Regions from separate parts of the Bifidobacterium sp. MSK.17.10 genome, predicted to be linked through region 2. Evidence: riboswitches for the same ligand, from Rfam matches in the RefSeq annotation. Region 2 holds a riboswitch; each other region holds the start of a gene.

Region 1 (3,306 bases), on a different contig from region 2:
ACGGGCGTCGACGGAGGCGTTCAGCATCGCCAGCTCATCCTGCGTGAGCGTCAGTTCGGTGGCGGCGAAGGAATCGTTGATCTCCTGAGGATTGCGGGCGCTGGGGATGGTGAACAACCGCTCGTAGCGGCTCAGTTCCCAGGCGAGCACCACGCGCTGGTAGGAGCAGCCGTGGTTGCCGGCGACCGTGCGGAACGGGTCGTACGCGCGCTGGTCGAACGCGTCGAGGAAGCCACCGAGGGGGCTCCAGCACACGAACGCGAGTCCAAGTTCCGCGCAGTGCTCCATCGTATGCTCAGGGTCGGGGTGCGAGGGCGAGAACTGGTTCTGCACGGCGATCAGCTTGTCGCCAAGCATCTCACGGGCAGTGTCGATCTGCGCGTTGTCAACACGGGAGATGCCCGCGTACTGAATCACGCCTTCGTCAAGCAATTGCTTGAGCGCGCCGACCTGATCCTCATAAGCCACTTCCGGGTCCGGGCCATGCGAATACAACAGGTCGAGCGTATCGACGCCCAAGTGCAGCGCGGATTCCTTGGCGTCACGAATCATGGTTTCGGGGCGCGAATCCGCCATCCACCCGTATTGACTGCCCGCCGCCTGCAAATGCTGGCGTTCCCCGCCAGGCCGACGACTGCAGCCCTCGGAATCCCGCCCCTGAGTGTCCGATTCTGGCGAATCGGACACAGGAGCAACAAAAGCGGGAACCTCCATGGTGCGTCGATAGCCGGTTTTCGTGGCGACCAGCACTTCATCGCGAGGGCCGTCCCAGCTGGCGAGCGCGTCGCGCACCATTTTTTCGCCGTAGCCCAGGTCTTCGGCGGTGCCGGTGCCGGGTTGGCTTGGCAGGTAATACGACCAGGCGGTGTCCAGATATCGCACGCCCGCGTCCAAGCCGGCGTGAATCGTACGGATCGCAGTATCGCGGTCCGGACGCCCCTCAATCGCCAAAGCCATCGTGCCCATGCCGAGCCGTGGAATCGCAAATCCCGCCAATTCGCCCATGTTTCGTGCGGTCGTCATAACCGTCTCCCTTCCGTCGCCACATCCGTCGCTACAAAATCCGCCACCCATTCTCGCACAAAACAGCGCGGAGCGGGTTGTCGGGCGGGTGCGGGAAGATGAGGGCACAACCGAACGGGAGCCGGAAGGCTGAGAGGGAGCTCGACGAGCTTCGACCGAGGACTTGATGCGGGTAATGCCGCCGTAAGGAGACGGGTTGTTCGCGCCGCGAGGCGCATCTCATTTCCGTTCGCGATAACCGAATATCGCGTGATTAGGGTCACGGAGGGGCGCACCACCTCATAGGGTACGGTTCCTTCGGCGACCCTTTTTTCGTACCAACCGTGAATGTCCGATTCACCGGAAGCAGACGCTCGGAAGCCCACAAAGCAGTTCTGAACGTCCGTTTCGGCGGGAACGGCACTCGTGGGGCCTGACATACAGAAGGGAACCGAAATGATCATCAACGGCAAAGAAGAGGACGTCGCCACGCCGATCACCGTGGCCGAACTAGTGGAGCAGCGCGGTCTGCGCGCCGACCGCGTGGCCGTGGAGCTCAACGGTGAAATCGTGCCTCGCACCCAGCGTGCGCAGACGCAGCTCAAGGGCACCGACACGTTGGAAATCGTCACGTTCGTGCAGGGCGGCTGAGCACAGCAGCGAAACAAACCATACGAACGGAAACGAGAATACGAGAACAACCATGACTTTTGAACCATCCGCATCGCAGGCGCAGATCGACGCCCGCCAGCACGCTTTCGACAACCAGCCCGACCCGGCCACGCTGGTCAGCCGCGAGGAGATCCGCGCGGCCCTGCTCGACCGCCACACCGCCGCCACGCAGGACAAGCTCGACGCGGCGCACGTGGCCATCTGCGGCTGCGGCGGCCTCGGCTCCACCATCGCGGTGGCGCTGACCCGCATCGGCGTCGGCCACCTGCACTTGATCGACTTCGACCGCGTGGATATGACGAACCTGAATCGCCAGCAGTATTTCCTGAAGGACCTCGGCCAGTACAAGACGGAGGCGCTGCGCAGCAATCTGCGCCAAATCAACCCGTTCATCGAGATCACCATCGACACCGTCAAGGTGACCGACGAGAACGTGCCGACGCTGTTCGAAAACGAGGACATCATCTGCGAGGCGTTCGACGTGCCGGAAAACAAGACGATGCTCGTCAACGCGGTGCTGGAGAATCTGCCGGGCAAGAAGCTCGTCAGCGCGTCCGGCATGGCCGGCTTCCGCAGCTCCAACCTGGTGAGCACGCGTCGCGTTTCGAAGAACTTCTACTTCTGTGGCGATGGCGAGACGGCTCCGGTACCGGGTGCCGGCCTGATGGCGCCGCGCGTGGGCGTGGTCGCCTGCCACGAAGCGAACATGATCACGCGACTGATCCTCGGCGAGGAAGACGCCTGACGCACTGCTACGTTACTCCACTGCCGTAATCGAAATTTTTATTGCGATTACAAACGCACGTTGCACACAACACAACAGCGATGCAACGGCAACACAACAGCAGCACAGCAATCGCAACAACAGCAACACCAAACACCCCAACGAAAGGAACCGACGATGAGCACCGAAAACACCATCACCACCGCAGCCGCCGATGTTGCGGCCGCACCGAACGCCACGCTTGACGAGCTGGTCGGCACCACCACGAACACGGCGATTCTGCCAGAGCCGGACGCGCACGCGTACGACGAGATCGCCACAGGAGACGCCGATCCGTTGATTCTCGGCGGGCACAAGTTCACGAGCCGTTTCATCCTCGGTTCCGGTCGTTACGACCTGAACCTCATCAAGGCGACCATCGAGAACGCGGGCACGCAGATCGTCACCATGGCGCTGCGCCGCTGCCGCACCACCGAAAACAACCTGCTCGACTACATTCCGAAGGGCATCACCATGCTGCCGAACACGTCGGGCGCGCGCAACGCCGAGGAGGCGGTGCGCATCGCACGTCTGGCCCGCGAAGTGTGCCAGACGGACTTCGTGAAGGTGGAAATCGAGCACGAGGCGAAGTATCTACTGCCAGACAACGAGGAGACCATCAAGGCCACGGAAAAGCTGGCCAAGGAGGGCTTTGTGGTCATGCCGTACATGTTCCCGGACCCGATCGCAGCGAAGCGTCTTGAGGACGCGGGCGCAGCTTGCGTGATGCCGCTCGGCGCGATGATCGGCTCGAACAAGGGCCTGCGCGCACGTGACTTCATCGAGGTGATCATCAAGAACTCCAACGTTCCGGTGATCATCGACGCGGGCATCGGCCGGCCGAGCCAGGCCGCGGAGGCCATGGAGAT
Region 2 (3,306 bases):
TGCAGCAGAGCGCGTTGACGCCGGAACGGCTTCAGCAGATTCGCGACCTGAACGATCTGGCCGCCGAGCGTGGACAGACGCTCGCCGAAATGTCACTGGCTTGGCTGCTGCACGACGGCATGGTGGCTTCGGTGCTGGTCGGAGCGTCCCGTCCACAGCAGCTGATCGACAATATCGGTGCGCTTAGGAACACTTCGTTCAGCGACGAGGAGCTCCGCCGCATCGACGGGATCTCGCTGTAGACGGGCCGCCCTCGCGCGGCAGCCGCGCACGAGGAAATCGGGCTCCGGACGGAACCGCAACAAATGAGCCTGGCGTGTACGACATCGATCGTACGCGCCAGGCTCATGGCTTATGCGGTCGTGGATCGCAGGCTCACTCCTGCGGGTAGGAGTCGTCGAAGAAGCGGCGCTCCAGATGCACGATGGTGCGGAACACTTCGGCTTCCGGACCATCGATGGAGCAGTATTCGTTGACCAGGGAGATGAGGTCGCCGACCCACTTGCGGAAGTGCGCGCCTTCATGCAGGTCGACCCAGCCCTTGTGCACCGGCACCTGCTGGATGACGTCGGCATCGACGGTGCGCTTGGCCCATGCGAGGTACAGCCATTCCATGCAGCAGATCGCGGTGATCAGTTCCGGCCAGCTCTTGTCGGACAGGCTGTCGAGGTATGCGCCGTACTCCTTGTTGGCCGGGGTCGGTTCGGTCGCGTCGTATTCCTCCTGGCCGACGTGATAGGCCTCGAGGAAGTGCTCGAAGTAGGTGGCCTCGTTGTCGGCGAACCACTGCGATTGCGCCGCGAGCATGTCCTTGGTCTCCTGACGTGGAGCGAGTTTGATGAGACGTGCCATCATGCCGTTGTTATAGAACTTGAAGTCCTGAATCAGATACGCCTTGAGGATGGATTCCGGCAAGGTGTCGTCAAGCAGCTCGCTGACGAAACGCGAGTTGATGGCGTCGTACCAGTCCTCGGTGTTGAGCATGTACATGAGGTCGGCGACGGAGCCGGCTTCCGCGCCCAGCCAAGCGTAGTCTCCGCTGGCGGGTTTCGTTGCTTCTGGAACGTGGTTGGTCATGATTTTCTCTTTTCTTGGATACGCCGGCGGACGGCCGGCATGTTTTCTATGTTTGTTGTTGGATTGTGAGTTGCGTGGTTCAGGCCACGACGTCGGCCTTGCCGGATTCGAAGCGGTCGAGCACGCCGGTTTTGGCGAGCGCCTTTTGTACGAACCACATGAGCGCTCCGCCGAATACGGCTCCGGAGATGACGCAGCAGACGGTGAACACGACGCCTTGCAGTGTCGACCAGCCGGCGGTGACGACCCATTCGTACAGGCCATTGGATAGGCCGGTCAACGCGCCGGCCAGGGTCACGGTGAGCAGGTTCCACTTGCGGTATACGAAGACCGCGAAGCCGATTTCGGCGCCGAGTCCTTGGGCCATGCCGATCAGCAGTGCGTGCGCCACGCCGAATGGATTGCCCAGCAGCGTTTCGATGACCGCGGCGATGGTTTCGCCGAAGAAGGCCGCGCCGGGCTTGCGGATGATGATGGCCACGAGCGGGCCGGCGAACAGCCACATGAAATGGAAGAGTCCGCCCAGTCCCGGGGTGAGGCTGTCGAACAGGGCGGTCGGGACGGCGTAGATGAAGTCCCAGGCCCAGAAGATCACGCCGGATGCGACGGCAACGATCGCGGCCACGACGATGTCGACCACACGCCATTTGACGTTGGGTTTGCGAACTGCGGAAGACTGGTTTTCTTCAGTCATAAAGGTATGTGCCTTTCTCTTATGCAAAGGCACGGGAAGTAGAGAGACGTCCGTGCGCCGGCATTATCCGGTATACGTTCATACGGTTGAAGCGGTCGCTTCCTCTCAGCCATAATGGCCCCCGTGTCCGCAAGCGATATTACATGGTTCGGCGCGTTTCCAGGCTGGTATTCCACATGTCGGCCAAAAGTCTCGTGAAATGGAAAAATGGGTTCCGTGTTTTTCCGAAAGTCCTGAGCCTTCGGAAAAACACGGAACCCATCGATATGCGGGAAAGCCGCTGTCGGGATTGTATTTGTCCACTGTTGCTTTGATGTGGACGTTCTGTCCTTCGCGCACGAAGGCGGGAATGCCGACCGAACCGTCGTGGAAATCGCTCCAGACGATTCCTTCGAATCTGAAACTAAGGGAATCATAATTCAATTGACATGCCACGAATACCGTCTGCGTCGGATCAGAGTCCATGCCTGTTGCGGCGTCCATCGTTCTCGGCTATGCGGGCGTCGGCGAGGCAAGCATCGAACTTATCCTCAAGACGGTCGAAGAGATTCTGATAGCTGTTGATACTCATAAACATGTAGGATGTCCTGTTCCGTTTGATGATGACGGGCGCACGGTCGCTTTGGGCAGCACCGCGGCGGTGCGTCCGTTGCTGAGCTCGCTGAGTGAACTACGTACCAACTCCATCTCCCTGATGGTATTTGACGGGCCACGACAGGACACCGGGCAGGTACGCGCTTCCGTGGATGCCATGTTCCAAAGTGATGGCGACTGACTTGCCGTGGCCGGACATGTTTCCGCGGATCAGTTTCCGAATGCACGCCTTGCCGCGGAACATGCCGAACATGTCCTCGCAGGAAGCGTATACCGGTCGCTCAATCGCCATTCATGCAAACCGGCGATTCCGCCTAAAGCACCATGCGCAAGCGGAATACATCAGGCTTCCCTTTTCGCCTTTCCCAGCCTCCTTGACAGTCTGGTAGCAGGCCGTTCCACGGCAAGATAGAACGCCTCCGCCACCAGAAGGCACAATGCAAACAAAACCATCGGGCGCAATAGACCCTGTACGGGAATGTACGGCACAATCCAGTCGCGGACGGGAAGATGGGTCAGATACAGGCTGAATGAAATGCGCCCCAGCCAACGGACAGGTGGCGTGGAAAGCAGGTCGGATACCACGTTGCAGGTAAGTGCGAACACCACCAATATCAGGCATCCGCACACGGCCAAAGGTTGGGCGACAATACCAGGCAGCAAACCGAAACCGCTTTGGCAAACCAAGACGATGCCACACAGGGCGAGCGGTACGGCAACGACGTCGCGCATCGTCTCGCGCCCGTTGTCCGTAAGCCGTTTCGCCAACGCGACGCCAAGCGCGAACATGGCCATGTGACGCAACGGCGGCCACTGCGTCCACTCCGACAACAGCACGCATACGAGCGCAATGGGTGCCACGAATCGCATGTCGGTGGCGATGATGACGTATACGGGCAGGGCGAGGCTGAAAAGCAATTCCCAGCACATGCTCCATGATG
Region 3 (3,306 bases), on a different contig from region 2:
CGGACACCACGAACCAGCCGGCCGCCTTCGAACGGGCCAGCATCTCCATATCGTCGGCATGTACGCCGCCGCCGACCACTACCGGGAACTCGCTCGCCGCGCAAATCGCGTTGATCTGTTCCTCGTCAAGCGTGTGCCCGGAACCGTCGTTGCCGCCCACGGAAGCCTCCGGCTTGGTGGTGGACACATGTAGCGGGCCGGCGCCGATGTAGTCGATGCAGCCGCTCGGCAGCTCGTTGATAAGCTTCACCAGACTTTCGGTCTCGGCGGACAGGCCCACGATGGCATCCTCGCCGAGCAGCGCGCGAGCCTCCTGCGGTTCCATATCGGTCTGGCCGATATGCACGCCATCCACCTTGATGCCCTTGTCGCGCGCCTGCCACACCACATCCACGCGGTCGTCGATCACAAACGCCACGGAATCGGACTTGCCGCTGTTCTTGATGACCTGCGCGATATCGCGGGCCATTTCGGTGATATCCTTCGCATCCGCGTTCTTGGCGCGCAATTGGATGAACGTCGCGCCCCCACGCAACGCGTCATCCACCACATCCGTCACCGGCCGGCCCTTGCAATCCTGCGGACCGACCACGAAATACGCGCTCATATCAAAGCAGTCGCGCATCGAGGCGAATGGATAATTATTCATTGGTTTCCCCTTTGTTGTTCTTTGGGTAAGTGCTCCAGAAGAAGTCTTGTTATTTTCCGTCGCACCGCACTGAACGTATATATTCCGTATATACGATTGCGATGGTGCGAAACCATCCACGGAACGTTGCGGTCAGTTGGTTTCGATGATGTCGGACGCGGCCACCTGATCGGCGGTGACGTTCCACAGCGCGTCGAGCAGCGCCACCTGGAACGAACCGGGGCCATCGGATTTGACTTCGGCGATTTCGGACGCACGATCATACAGCAGCGACGCGGCAAGGGCGGCGACCAGCGGCTCGGCCACGGCAAGATACGTTGCGGTCACGCCGCCGAGCGAACAGCCGGCGCCGGTGATCTTCGTCATCATCGCGCTGCCTCCGGGCAGGCGGAACGTGCGCTCGCCGTCGGTCACCAGATCAACCGCGCCGGACACCGCAACCGCGCCCTTGCCGACGGGGGAGTGCTTCGCCAAATGGCGGGCCACACGTTTGGCCGCGTCGATGGCCGCGTCGACCTCGTCAACGGCCTCCACTCCAGCCGGACGCGTGGTCGGATCAGTGCTGTCGGCGTCGGCCAGCCCCCACATCGCATCAAGCGCGATGACCTCGCTCGCATTGCCGCGCACAATGGTCGGAGGCGCGTCACGGAACGATTCAAGAATGAACGTGCGTGTTTCGCCAATGCCCGCAGCAACCGGGTCTAGCACCCACGTCTTGCCGTTTTCGTGCAGTTTGCGCGCGATTTCCGGCAGCGCGTCCTTGAAGAACGGCAGCAACGTGCCCACGTTGATGTAGTTCGATCCGGCGATTTCGGCGGTGGCGATCACATCATCCGGCAGATAGCTCATGGCCGCGGTGCCGCCCGCCGCAAGCTGTGCGTTGGCAACGAGATTGATGGTCACGAAATTGGTGAACGACTGCGCCAGCGGCGTCTGCTCGCGTACGTCCATGACGGCTTGTTTGATGGCGGCACGCAATGCGCCGAGTGCGTCATTGGCGGATGAGTCATCGCTCATGATCTGCTCCCTACGTTGGTCCTAACCAACAGGTTCAAAGGGTCAGGCGTTCATGCCTATCTCAGCTTGATGGACTTGGCCATCAAGCACCCCCGCATGTTTACAACAGTGCTTAATCTATCTACGTCCCTTGACAGGCGCGATTTCGTAGGTGATTTTGGGCTTCCGTAGGTGGTTGCTGCCGGATAAGCATCGGCGAGATGCCTGGAATTAGGCGTTTGCTCGTGTCCGGATTCGAAGCTGATCGCCTACGGAACGCAAAAATCACCTACGGAACGCAGTCAGTCGCTTTGCGTCGTGTCGATGACGTTGCTGCAGTATGCCGTCCTGCCGGCAGTCACGTCGGCGTAGAAGCGCTGTTTTTCATCGATGTAGGCGATGGCTTTACGCAGTTCCTCCATTGCGTCTCCAGATGCTCGCGTTTTTCGGCAAGGATTTCCTGACGTTCCGGTATCGATGACTCACCTTCAAGACAGAGCTGCGTGTAGTGCCGCATCTCCTTGATGCCCAGACCGCAGCGTTTGAGGCATGTCAGGTCGTTGATCCATGCGATGCATCGCGCGTCGAAGACGCGTCGGTTGTTCTGGTCTCGTTTGAGACCGGGCACGAGTCCTGAATTGCAATAGAACTTCAATGCTTCGTAATTCATGCCGGTTAGTTTGCAGGCCTGCTTCATCGTATAGGTTTTCATGTTCTTATGGAGTGGCACTGCCGTGATTGCTATACGTGGCTCCTTTCGGACGCTGCGCGGCAGGACGTTCGGCGGGTGCCGCCGGATGGGGTCGGGCTTGAGGCGCATTGTTCTTTTTTGTTTGTACCTATCATGTCACATTTCCGGTTATTAATACCGGTAGATAGTACCGGCGTGCCGTAATTTGACCGGTAGCAGCTACCGGATTTTATCTTGGGGGTCAGAACGGCATACATGCCGGCACTGAATACCGACGAATTTATGGAAGGAAAAACAGTGGAATACGTGAAACTTGCCAACGGTGTTGAGATTCCGAAGATCGGATACGGCGTCTTCCAGATCAGCAAGGACGATGCTCCTCGCTGCGTGCGCGAGGCCATCGAGACCGGGTACCGCCATATCGACACCGCACAGTCGTACTTCAACGAGGCCGAAGTCGGCCAAGGAATCAAGGATTCCGGTATCGATCGTAAGGATCTGTTCCTCACTACCAAGATCTGGATCAGCAATTACGGCTATGAGAACACGCTGAGGTCCGTCGATGTGTCCTTGAAGAAGCTTGGCACCGACTATCTCGATCTGGTGTTACTGCACCAGCCGTTTTCCGATACCTACGGCGCGTGGCGTGCACTCGAAAAGCTCTACAAGGACGGCGTGATCCGCGCCATCGGCGTGAGCAACTTCTATCCGGACCGTCTGGCCGACATGGTCGCCTTCAATGAGATCGCCCCGATGGCCGATCAGGTCGAGACTAATCCGCTCAACCAGCAGATCGAAGCTCGCAAGAACATGGTCAAGCGGGGCGTGGCTCAGGAAGCATGGGCTCCGTTCGGGGAGGGCATGCAGAACATGTTCTCCAATCCCACCCTGGCCAAGATTGGCGAGGTACATGGCAAGTCCGTCGCGCAGGTGATCCTGCGTTGGCTCACCCAGCGCGACATCGTCGCTC
Region 4 (3,306 bases), on a different contig from region 2:
CGGCGTAGGAGTCGGACAAGCCCAAGCCAGCGGACTACCACAGACATTGGCAGGCAAAACGGTCGTGGTCACCGGCTCGTTGGAAGGATTCTCCCGCGATTCCGCAAAAGAGGCCATCGTTCTGCGCGGAGGCAAAGCCGCAGGATCCGTCAGCAAGAAAACCGATTGGGTCGTCGTAGGCGAGAATGCCGGCTCAAAAGCCGCAAAAGCCGAGGAACTGGGCATCCCCATGCTCAACGAAGACCAATTCAAACAGCTGCTCGACACGGGAACAGTTGAATAATCGCCACACCATCTGGCAAGCCGTGCCGCGAACCGCTACTGTGGTACGCGGCATAAGGAGGAAGCATGAGCGACGAGCGCACCATCGAAGCGCGCATCTACGAACGGCTAAGCAAAGTGATTGACCCCGAACTGGGCAGGTCCGTCACCGACTTGGGCATGATCGCAGCCATTGACGCCACGCCAGTGGCAGGCGAAACCAACACGTACGACGTACGGGTGCGGGTCGAACTGACCGTGGAAGGCTGTCCGCTGTCGCAGACCATCACCAACCAGATCAACGGCACGGTCGCCTCCTATCCTGATGCCACGTTGATTCCCAGCATCGAAGTCGGCTCCATGAGCCAAGACAAACTCACCCAGCTGGTGGCCGGCCTCAAAGCGGAACGTAAACAGAACCCGTTCAACAAACCCGGCATCAAAACCCGCATCTTCGCCATCGCCTCCGGCAAAGGCGGCGTGGGCAAATCGTCTGTCACCGCCAATCTGGCAGCCACATTCGCGGCGCTCGGCTACGATACCGCCGCCATCGACGCCGACATCTACGGTTTCTCGCTGCCTAGGCTATTCGGCGTGCAATCACAGCCCACGAACCTCAACGGCATGCTCATGCCCGTCACCGCATGGGGTGTGAAACTGATCTCCATCGGCATGTTCGCCGGCGCGGACAGAGCCATCCTATGGCGTGGTCCAAGACTGCAACGCTCCTTGGAACAATTCCTATCCGACGTATGGTGGGGCGAGCCGGACGTATTGCTGCTCGACCTGGCGCCCGGCACCGGCGACATGGCGATTTCCGTGGCACAGGCACTGCCGAACGCCGAACTGGTGGTGGTCACCACACCGCAGCCATCCGCCTCCGACATCGCGGTACGATCCGGCCTGGTGGCATTGCAGGTGCCGATGAAAGTTCGCGGCGTCGTGGAGAACATGAGCTACTACGAGCACAAAGGCGAGAAGCTACGTATCTTCAGCGAAGGTGGCGGCGCACGCGTATCCGAACAGCTGACCCACAGCCTCGGCTATGAAGTGCCACTGCTCGCACAACTCCCATTGGAGCCTGAACTGCGCGAAACCGGCGAAGCAGGCCGGCCCGCAGTCCTGACCAAAGAGGGCGCGTTGCGGTCGGACGGTATCGGAGAAACATTCAAGAATCTTGCCGAATCGCTGATGAGACTGCCTCAATAAAATCACCATACGGTTGGAGCGTTCCTCCAAAACAACACATCGGAATGCGACTCAGCCACGGAATACGGAATCCGTTATGAGACAAAACCGACGTAAATCGTGGGTCCTGTGTAATATCAGGCGCAGACACGGGGGCCGAATGGCTGAGAGGAAGCAACCGCTTCAACCGTATGAACGTATACCGGGTAATGCCGGCGCACGGACGTCTCTCTATTTCCCGTGCCTTGACGAAAAGAGAAAGGCACATATCCCATGACTGAAGAAAACCAGTCTTCCGCAGTTCGCAAACACAACAACAAGTGGCGCGTGGTCGATATCGTCGTCGCAGCCATCATCGCCGTCGCATCCGGCGTGATCTTCTGGGGCTGGGACATCGTCTGCACCGCGCCGCTGGCCCTCTTCGAGGCGGTGACTCCAGGCTTCGAAGGCCTGCTTAACGCTTTCTGGCTGTTCGCAGGCCCTCTGGCCGCCATCATCGTGCGCAAGCCTGGAGCCGCACTGTTCGCGGAAACCCTCGCGGCCGCGCTCGAACTCACCATGGGCAACCAGTGGGGCGTCGGCGGCTCGCTGATCGTCGGCATCGTGCAGGGCCTCGGCGCCGAAATCGGTCTTGCCATCTTCGCCTATAAGAAGTGGGACCTGCTGTCCACCACGATCTCCGGCGCACTTGCAGGCGTCGGCTGCGGCCTGTACTACTGGCTTACCAATCCGGCTTGGAGCGCGCTACGCGTCAGCATCTACCTGATCGCCTCCGCCATTTCCGGCGCGGTGCTCGCCGGCGCGGTGATGTACCTCCTGCAGGTGGCCATCGCCAAGACCGGCGTGCTCGACCGCTTCGAATCCGGTCGTACGCAGGAACTGGTCTGATTGTCCGATGCAAGCAAATCCCGCATCACATCAAGGTGGTGCGGGATTTTCTTGTGATGGCGCATCGCATGACAACGGCATACGAAACAACAGCATGACAATCAGAAGAAAGAACGACGAATGACCACTGACGTTCAGAACACAACAGCGGCCGGCGTGACCGCACATGATTGGGGATGGAGACACGCCTCACGTAAGGATTTCGCGCTACGACACGTCGACTTCGACATCAAACCGGGGGAGCGGGTACTGTTGCTTGGCGCTTCCGGCGCAGGCAAATCAACCCTGATGTCCGGTTTGGCTGGCGTGCTCGGTGGAGATGACGAAGGCGAGCAGGAAGGCGAGCTGCTCATCGACGGCGTCGACGCCAGACAAGCGCGCGGACGTTGCGGGCTGGTGCTTCAGGACCCGGACTCGCAGACGATTCTCGAACGTGCCGGAGACGACACCGCATTCGGCTGCGAGAACCTGAACCTGCCGAAAGATGAAATCTGGAACCGGGCACGAGCCGCCCTTGACATCGTCGGGCTCGACTACATGGCGTTCGACCGCTCCACACGAGGACTTTCCGGCGGGCAACGTCAGCGCCTCGCCTTGGCGGGCGTGCTGGCCATGCACCCTGGCCTGCTGCTGCTTGACGAACCGACCGCCAACCTTGACCCGGACGGTGTCAAGGAAGTGCACGACGCTGTCCGCCACGTCCTCGAACAGACCCATGAGACGCTGGTTGTGGTGGAACATCATATCGACGTGTGGCTCGACCTGGTCGACCGCGTCATCGTGCTGGGCAAACCCGAAGCCGATTCGAACGTCGGCGGCGTAATCGCCGACGGCACTCCAGACGAAGTGTTCGGCCACATGGGTCAGGTGCTTGCCGACGGCGGTGCGTGGGTGCCGGGCCGCACCATCGAAAGCCACGCGCCCAAACCGGAACAAATCCGGCAACCGCAGGACGTCGTGCTTTACACG

Evidence for each region. Region 2 has a riboswitch for thiamine pyrophosphate ahead of KSX58_RS04200 (ECF transporter S component). Riboswitches for the same ligand answer to the same signal wherever they lie in the genome.
Region 1: another riboswitch for thiamine pyrophosphate. It lies ahead of thiS (sulfur carrier protein ThiS); the one in region 2 lies ahead of KSX58_RS04200 (ECF transporter S component).
Region 3: another riboswitch for thiamine pyrophosphate. It lies ahead of KSX58_RS01995 (hydroxyethylthiazole kinase); the one in region 2 lies ahead of KSX58_RS04200 (ECF transporter S component).
Region 4: another riboswitch for thiamine pyrophosphate. It lies ahead of KSX58_RS08570 (ECF transporter S component); the one in region 2 lies ahead of KSX58_RS04200 (ECF transporter S component).

What each region holds. Positions count from the first base shown of each region.
Region 1 is NZ_JAHOJD010000003.1:147,149-150,454, reverse strand. Features, by position in the region: gene KSX58_RS03390 (aldo/keto reductase) at 1-1,023, opposite strand, end outside; TPP riboswitch at 1,128-1,231, shown strand; gene thiS (sulfur carrier protein ThiS) at 1,459-1,653, shown strand; gene thiF (sulfur carrier protein ThiS adenylyltransferase ThiF) at 1,706-2,419, shown strand; gene KSX58_RS03375 (thiazole synthase) at 2,576-3,306, shown strand, end outside.
Region 2 is NZ_JAHOJD010000004.1:50,765-54,070, reverse strand. Features, by position in the region: gene KSX58_RS04210 (aldo/keto reductase) at 1-242, shown strand, start outside; gene KSX58_RS04205 (TenA family protein) at 376-1,077, opposite strand; gene KSX58_RS04200 (ECF transporter S component) at 1,157-1,771, opposite strand; TPP riboswitch at 1,803-1,906, opposite strand; gene KSX58_RS10590 (DUF4839 domain-containing protein) at 1,877-2,236, opposite strand; gene KSX58_RS04190 (hypothetical protein) at 2,235-2,546, shown strand; gene KSX58_RS04185 (acyltransferase) at 2,708-3,306, opposite strand, start outside.
Region 3 is NZ_JAHOJD010000002.1:124,832-128,137, forward strand. Features, by position in the region: partial or broken gene KSX58_RS01990 (thiamine phosphate synthase) at 1-649, opposite strand, end outside; gene KSX58_RS01995 (hydroxyethylthiazole kinase) at 782-1,666, opposite strand; TPP riboswitch at 1,657-1,770, opposite strand; partial or broken gene KSX58_RS02000 (MerR family transcriptional regulator) at 1,948-2,357, opposite strand; gene KSX58_RS02005 (aldo/keto reductase) at 2,619-3,306, shown strand, end outside.
Region 4 is NZ_JAHOJD010000009.1:68,239-71,544, forward strand. Features, by position in the region: gene ligA (NAD-dependent DNA ligase LigA) at 1-283, shown strand, start outside; gene KSX58_RS08565 (P-loop NTPase) at 349-1,470, shown strand; TPP riboswitch at 1,589-1,691, shown strand; gene KSX58_RS08570 (ECF transporter S component) at 1,723-2,337, shown strand; gene KSX58_RS08575 (ABC transporter ATP-binding protein) at 2,458-3,306, shown strand, end outside.